2 regions of the Ruegeria sp. C6 genome follow, and region 1 is predicted to be linked to the other one. Evidence: riboswitches for the same ligand, from Rfam matches in the RefSeq annotation. Region 1 holds a riboswitch; the other holds the start of a gene.
What was found. A riboswitch is a leader RNA that binds a small molecule or an ion and turns the genes downstream of it on or off. The one in region 1 is predicted to bind cobalamin.
Positions count from the first base shown of each region.

Region 2: it holds a riboswitch for cobalamin, as region 1 does, so the genes downstream of both, ACR0MJ_RS08765 (DUF1636 family protein) here and ACR0MJ_RS07830 (hypothetical protein) in region 1, are expected to answer to the same signal.

Region 1 is NZ_JBQFRW010000002.1:50,812-54,580, forward strand. It holds gene rsgA (ribosome small subunit-dependent GTPase A) at 1-662, shown strand, start outside; gene ACR0MJ_RS07825 (alpha/beta fold hydrolase) at 699-1,556, opposite strand; cobalamin riboswitch at 1,678-1,898, shown strand; gene ACR0MJ_RS07830 (hypothetical protein) at 1,990-2,397, shown strand; gene ACR0MJ_RS07835 (phosphatase domain-containing protein) at 2,402-2,902, opposite strand; gene ACR0MJ_RS07840 (DNA polymerase III subunit gamma/tau) at 3,075-3,769, shown strand, end outside.
Region 2 is NZ_JBQFRW010000002.1:238,144-241,912, forward strand. It holds gene ACR0MJ_RS08760 (catalase family protein) at 1-870, opposite strand, end outside; cobalamin riboswitch at 1,129-1,336, shown strand; gene ACR0MJ_RS08765 (DUF1636 family protein) at 1,439-1,795, shown strand; gene ACR0MJ_RS08770 (ABC transporter ATP-binding protein) at 1,792-2,577, shown strand; gene ACR0MJ_RS08775 (ABC transporter substrate-binding protein) at 2,596-3,543, shown strand; gene ACR0MJ_RS08780 (iron ABC transporter permease) at 3,545-3,769, shown strand, end outside.

The DNA of each region.
Region 1 (3,769 bases):
CGCTGGCGCATCAGGCAGGCTGCTATCCGGTGGTCGTTCTGACCAAATCGGACATGTGCGATGATCCGAGCCTTTATGTAGATCAAGCCCAATCGCTCGCCCCGTTTCTGACGGTACTTGCGGTCAACGCGCTGGATCACGGCGATCTCGAACAAGTTCTGTCGTGGTGTCCGAAAGGACAAACCAGCGCCTTGCTTGGATCATCCGGCGTTGGGAAAACGACGCTCGCCAACGGGATGACGGGGCAGGATCAGGCCACCGCAGGTATTCGCGAAGACGATGCGCGCGGCAGGCACACAACAACTGCACGCGCCTTGCATCGCATGCGCAATGGCGGCTGGCTGATCGATACGCCCGGCATGCGCGCGTTGCGTCTGCTGGATGCGCAGGAGGGGTTGGATGAGGTATTTTCGGACATCTCAGACCTCAGCCTGGATTGCCGCTTCTCGGATTGTCAGCACGAGTCTGAGCCCGGATGTGCGGTGCAGGCGGCAATCGACGCTGGTACGCTTGATCCCGCGCGGCTGGACCGCTGGCGCAAGCTGCGGCGCGAAGACCAACACAATTCCGCTTCGGTGGCGCAGGCCCGCGCCCGTGACAAGGCTTTCGGCAAGATGGTGCGCAGCGTGATGCACGAGAAAAAATCCCGTAAAGGGCTATAACGAAGCTGGGCACCGACCTACCGGTGCCCAGCGCTATCAGGCGATCAGCCTAGGCCAGACTGCCGCATTCCGTCTTGCGAATGCACCGATATGGCCGATCTTGGACACTCCGAATTCGCTTGGTGCAAGCAGATGGCGCCCGGCTTTGGGTCCATAGAGATCGGCAAGACGCCAGACAGCATCCGGCGGCACCATTTCATCATCTGCGAAGGTAAACAGATCGACACGTTTGCCCAAGTCTTTCCAGCGGGCGGCGGGCAGTGTCGTGCCGATCTCTGGCACATAGCTTTTGGGGGCGGTGCACCATTTGCGCCATTGCCAATAGACTTGGGCAGGCAGGTCCGATCCAAACCCGACCAACCGCCCGGGCAGGTAGCCAAGCGCCTTGACCACCAGCGGCGCGTGACCATACCAAAACAACGCCGCCAAAGCGCGATAAGGCCAAGGGTGATCCGCCAGCGTTACCAGACCCGAACAGACACAGATCATCCTGTCAATCTGATCGATATCGGGTTGGATCGGGCCAAACATTCCGCCCAAGGAATGACCGATGCTCCATAGCTTGGCCTGCGGAAACCGTCGGCGCATCTCGGCCCGGGCGGCTGGAATGTCGATCAACGCCCAATCGGCCATGGTGACATTTGACCGCTTTTGCGAACCCACCAAAGAGTGACCAAAATCCCGGTAGTCATAGGTCAGGCAGGCCATGCCCTGTTCTTCGGCAAGCCATCGGGCGAAGTACTGATAGTAATCCCTCGGCACCCCAGTCGCACCGTTTATGACGACCACCTTTTCGGGGTCGGCAACCGGACGGTAAAGCCGCGCCGACAACATTGCCGGGTCGGACGGGATCTGAAAATCCTCGGTCACAACCGCCAGCTGCGTGTCCAACATGGTGCCCTCCAATACCGACTGAACTGATCAGTTCACCCGAAGCGCCTCAAGTCAAGGTTGACGTGGCTGGACCGTACGTCACTTGCCTGACGCAATCTTCTTGACTCGGGCACGGCGCAGCCGCTAGCCATGGCGCGATGGTTCTCGCGCCCAATCGGGCCGGGATGAAAAGGGAACACGGTGCGGTTCTGCCCGGATAAATCCGGAAAGAACCTAGTCCGAGACTGCCCCCGCAACTGTAAGCGGAGAGCAATGCCGAGATACCACTGGCCTTGAAGGCTGGGAAGGTCGGCAAAGCGATGACCCGCAAGTCAGGAGACCTGCCATCGGATGTAGAACCGAAACTCGGGCGGGGTGTCCGGGACGGGTTTGATCGTGCTCCGCAACGACCAACCTGTGCCACGCCCTCGCCTTGCGCGCGGAGGGCGCATTGATGATCTGGAAGACCAAAACACACGAATTCACGGCGACCGTGTGCCAACGTACTGGCGCACCCTGCCCCGCATTGGCGCAGATGGCGCGGGCTCTGACGCAGGCCATGTCGTCTGCACAGCCGATCACAAAACCTGAGTTCGAAATTGAAGGCAGCATAGACCTGTCGCACTGCCCAGAGGGGTGTACCGCCCGCTTTCGCGCCCAATGTGATCAGATCCGCGTATTCTGCGGCGCCGATCCTGAAACTGCGATCGACCGGCTTGATGACTACGCTGACATGATGTTCGGGACCGAGTTCAGCAGCCTGCCCTCTGACCTGCTGAGGAACCATCCGTGCGCCATGCTTGAGGCTTCGCTTCTGGTACCACATACCGGTGGCGAAATCTCGCCACATGTTGGTGTCTAGGCCGTCAAACGGCTTGAACACGGGCCGGTTCAACGGCCCAAAGCATCTGGGCATTTGTCTCGACTGCGCAAGGACGCACCGTACGCAATCGCTTCAATGCCGCCTCAGGCCGTTCACCGCATTCAACCATCAGACGCAGAACCACCATCCCGGATCGGCCACAGCCACCACGGCAATGCACTAGCACACGGCCACCACCTGACAACGCCTGACGGGCAGTCGCGCCAACGCGGGGCCAGCGCTCCACAATCTCCTTGGGTGGCGTGCCAAAATCTTCGATCGGCAAATGCACCCATCTGCTGGCACGCCCCTGAATATCAGCGCCAAAATTCCGCGCACCATCCTGAATCATCTCGACCTCAGTGGTCATCGAGATCACAAGTCCCGGCTTCCAGTCTGCGATAAGATCAAGGTCTTCTGTATACGTTCCTCCACGCCCAGGCATTGAGGACAAGGCCAACGTACCTCCGCCAACCTGCAACGCATAAACCACCAGTTGCGACATAATCTCCCCCCAAACAAACTTCACCCAACAACATACTGGTCCAGTAAATAGAATAGAGTGGATTTTAGCCGCATACCCACGCATTCCAAAATGAAAATCGTCCCGGCTGGCTGTGGACGCGGGCGGCGGGGGCCTCTACGCTGCGGCGTAACGCGAATCCGACAGAGCAGACATGACCGAGACGCCCAGCCCCGCCTACCAGGTTCTTGCCCGCAAATACCGCCCCGAAACCTTTGCCGATCTGGTCGGTCAAGACGCCATGGTGCGCACTCTGAAAAACGCCTTCGAGGCGGACCGGATCGCGCAGGCCTTCATCATGACCGGCATCCGCGGTACCGGCAAGACGACGACCGCTCGGATCATAGCCAAGGGTATGAACTGCATCGGTCCCGATGGCAGCGGCGGCCCTACCACCGAACCCTGCGGTCAATGTGAACACTGCGTAGCCATCATGGAGGGCCGCCATGTCGACGTGATGGAGATGGACGCCGCCAGCCGCACCGGTGTCAATGACATCCGCGAGATCATCGACAGCGTACGCTATCGCGCTGCATCCGCGCGCTACAAGATCTATATAATCGACGAGGTTCACATGCTGTCGACCAGCGCTTTTAACGCGCTGCTCAAGACGCTGGAAGAACCCCCCGAACACGTGAAGTTCATCTTTGCCACCACCGAGATTCGCAAGGTCCCGGTGACCGTCCTGTCCCGTTGCCAGCGCTTTGATCTGCGCCGGATCGAGCCGGAGGATATGATCGGACTGCTGCGCAAAATTGCAGGTGCCGAGGGGGCACAGATTGCCGAGGATGCGTTATCGTTGATCACCCGGGCCGCCGAGGGATCGGCGCGGGATGCGACCTCGCTGCT
Region 2 (3,769 bases), 190 kb from region 1:
AAGAGGTGCATCTGGTTGCGGGTCGCATGCCCACCCGATGCGATTGTCGAGCACATCGAATTCGTCGGCCGGGCGCGGGGGCTCAATCACACACAGCTCGAAGTGATTATCTCCATCGGCCACATCTTGCCGCAAACACTGCCCGATCCCATCTGGGTCGTCTACCGGATGTGCCGGAATTTTTGGTTTCGCGCTGCGGGCCAAGTATCTGACCGTTAGATCGGGGCCCAGCCGATACGGTGTTGTCGACCAGAAATGGACCTCAAAAGGCGAGTGCATATAGTTCGAGGCAAAACCACTCGCGACGCGAAACTGACGCTTGCCTTCACGAGTGAGGAAGGCGCGAAATCCTGCGCGCAGCCCTTTGGTGATCAACCTAAGGCTCCATTTTCGTCGCCCTTTGATCGCGTGCTGGACCGCTTGTAATGTGGCGACAAGCCTGCCCAATCGCTCATATTCATCGGGGACGTAGCTGGGAAACACATCCTGATCGACCAATACGAAATCGAACTCGTCGCTGAGTTGTGTGGTCCCCAGATGCGCAAGTGCCTCGGCGTCGATCAGCTTGGGGCCTGGCACGTCAAAAAGCTTGATCGCCATCCCGTGGGCATCCGATTTCCGGTCATCCAGATGCGCGCCGTTGGAAAAGCGAAGTGCGGCTGAATAGGCAGCGGGCTGTTCAAACAGGCCGTGACGGAACTGTTCTGGTAGATCGTTTCTGACAGTGAATGTTGCAGCCACGCACCCGTGACTGCGCCCATGCTGAGCCCTTAAGCGATGGCCTTTCCACCGTGCAACGGCCTCGAGATTGTGGTCAATGACATCATCAACAATATCCGGCGGCAATGCGTTTTGCGAAACATGCGTCAAAGAACCGTCTCCTTGGATAAACCCAGGCAATGATCAAACAGGGGTAAGGCGCTGACAAAGCTAAACCTCTAAATTTGTTCAGCTTACCTCAGATTGTCTAATTTCCAAACACACCAACTATGGACAGCCGTGGCCAGACAAATTCGGCGCGCAGCCCAACCCATTCGGTTGGTGCTACGGACACGTGGTTGCCCGCGCTCGATCCTCGACCAGAGTTGGGTGCCTTCGACTTTATCATTGACGTGTCCGGTGTTCTCGGGCACTCAATCGATTGATGGTTCCCGGTGGTGTTGCCGCGGGATGAAAAGGGAATACGGTGAGGTTTGCCAAAAGGTGCCAATTCCGTAACTGCCCCCGCAACTGTAAGCGGTGAGCAAGGCCAAACAGCCACTGGTCCACAGGGTCGGGAAGGTTGGCCGAGCGCGGACCCGCAAGTCAGGAGACCTGCCATCAGATGTTTAACCAACCCGGGGCGGGGCGTCCTGGAAGGAGGCTTTGATGGCGCGTCAATCGCGTGTTTACATTGTCGGCAGCTTCCGCATGCGCTTGGAAACAAGTGGAGTGGACCATGCCAGATACGCCTGATCATTTCATTCTAGTCTGCGAAAGCTGCACTGAAGGGCTGCCCCTTGATGAAATTTGCGATGCGTTGACCGGGAAATTACATCGCAGTTTTGCGATCCGCGCGTCGTCTTGCATGGCAGGCTGCGATAGTCCCAGAACGGTTGGGTTCCAGGCCGTAGGAAAGGCGCAATACCTTTTTGGTGGCATTCAGACCGCGGATGAGGTGCAGGCGCTGGCTGAGTTTGCAGCGCAGTATCGTGAAAGCCCGGATGGCTGGACAAATGCCACTGATCGCCCGCAGGCGTTGTTCAATAAAACCCTCTCGCGCATGCCGCGGATCGAACAGGGGGCATCGCAATGACGTTGCGACCCTTTCTGATTGCCGAAAACCTTGAGTATTATGCCCTTAACGGAGATGTCCTGTTGCAGGGCGTCTCGTTCGAGTTGGACGAGGGTTCCATTCTAGCCATCGCCGGCCCGAACGGGGCGGGGAAAACGACGCTTCTCAATCTGTTGTGCGGCGCTGAGCCGCTGGCACTTGGCGATGTTCGGATCAAAGGACGCAGTCTGAAACAGCTCTCCGCCAAAGAGCGTGCGCGCATGATCGCAGTGGTAGGTCAGCAGGAACTGCCCGATGGACGCTTGGCGTTACGCGATTATGTTGCGCTGGGGCAAATACCCATCCGTGCGGACCGCTCTACCGAAGGCCACGCGCAAGAGCTGGACCGGATTTTAGACCTGACCGGTCTCGCCAATCTCGCGGACAAGCGCATGGCCCAACTGTCTGGAGGCGAACGTCAGCGTGCCCATATCGCACGTGCTTTGGCGCAGAACCCTTCGTTGCTGTTTCTGGACGAACCGACCAACCATCTGGATCCTGATGCAAAAGGGCGGATGCTGTCTTTGGTCGCCGAGCTTGGGATCACCGTGGTCATGATCGTACACGATCTGGTCATGATCCCCGAATTCGCCACACACGTGGCGCTGATGAAATCGACCCTCATGATCGAGTTTGGGTCGGTGGACAAGGTGCTGACACCCGAAAGAGTCCGCGAAACTTTTGGCGTTGATTTCCTCTGCTTTCTCCACGAAGGCCGCGTGATCCCGGCGCTTGATATTCGAAGAACCACAGTCTCAACTTAGTCGAAGGAACACACTGAGATGAAATACATCTGGCCCGTGGCGTTGGCCACCGCCATGGCAAGCGGTGCTGCTGCGCAAGAAGTCACCGTAGACAACTGCGGCGAACCGCTGGTTTTTGATACCGCGCCCAAGCGCCTGGTTGTGCATGACATGAACATGACCGATATGGCCTTTGCATTGGGTCTGCAGGACAAGATCGTCGGCCTGACCGGCATCACCGGCTGGTACAAGACCAGCCCTGATTTTGATGCCCTGCGCGGCGACATCCCCGAGCTTGCGCCGAAATATCCGACCGTCGAAAACCTGGTGGCGGTTGAACCCGACCTGTTCTTTGCCGGTTGGTACTATGGCATGAAGCCGGGTGGTGATGTGACCCCAGATACATTGGAACCGTTCGGAATCAAGACCTTGGTTCTAACCGAAAGCTGTGTCCATCTGGACAAGGATCGCCCCGAAGCCAGCATGGATCTTCTGTTTGGCGATGTGTTGCGCTTGGGCAAGGTGATGCAAGTCGAAGACAAGGCCGAAGCTCTGGTCTCGGGCTGGAAAGAGCAGCTGGCAGCGATCGAAGCCAAGACTGCTGAACTGCCCAAGCCCCGCGTCTTTCTTCTGGATGGTCCTGCAGATGCTCCGTTTACCGCCGGTAAATTCGCGATTCCCGATGCGATGATCACTGCCGCCGGTGGTGAAAACGTCACTCATGACATGGACACGAGCTGGGGCCGCACTTCGTGGGAGGCCGTTGCCGCATCGAACCCGGAATTCCTGGTTTTGTTGGATTATCAGACCGGCAATGGTGCCGAGGACACCTTCAAGTTCCTGCAGGAACATCCCGTCATGTCGCAGACTGATGCCGTCAAGAACGAACGCTGGATCGGATTGCGCTACGAAGAGCTGACGCCCGGACCGGCAAATATCGAAGCGATCTCGAAGATGGCGCGCGCGATGCATCCGGGTCAGAGCTGATATGGGCCGATTGGGCCTGACGTTGTTGCTGGGGGCGGTCGTTCTGGCCGCCCTTTTGCTGATTTCCACAATCTACGGCACAACCTCGATACCTTTGTCCGAGACCTTCACCGCAATCTTGCGCGGTACCGGGTTGCAGGACGGAGAGATGTCGCCGCTGCATAGGATCGTATTCGACCTGCGATTGCCCCGCGCGTTGTTTGCAGCCGTGATCGGTGCCGGGCTG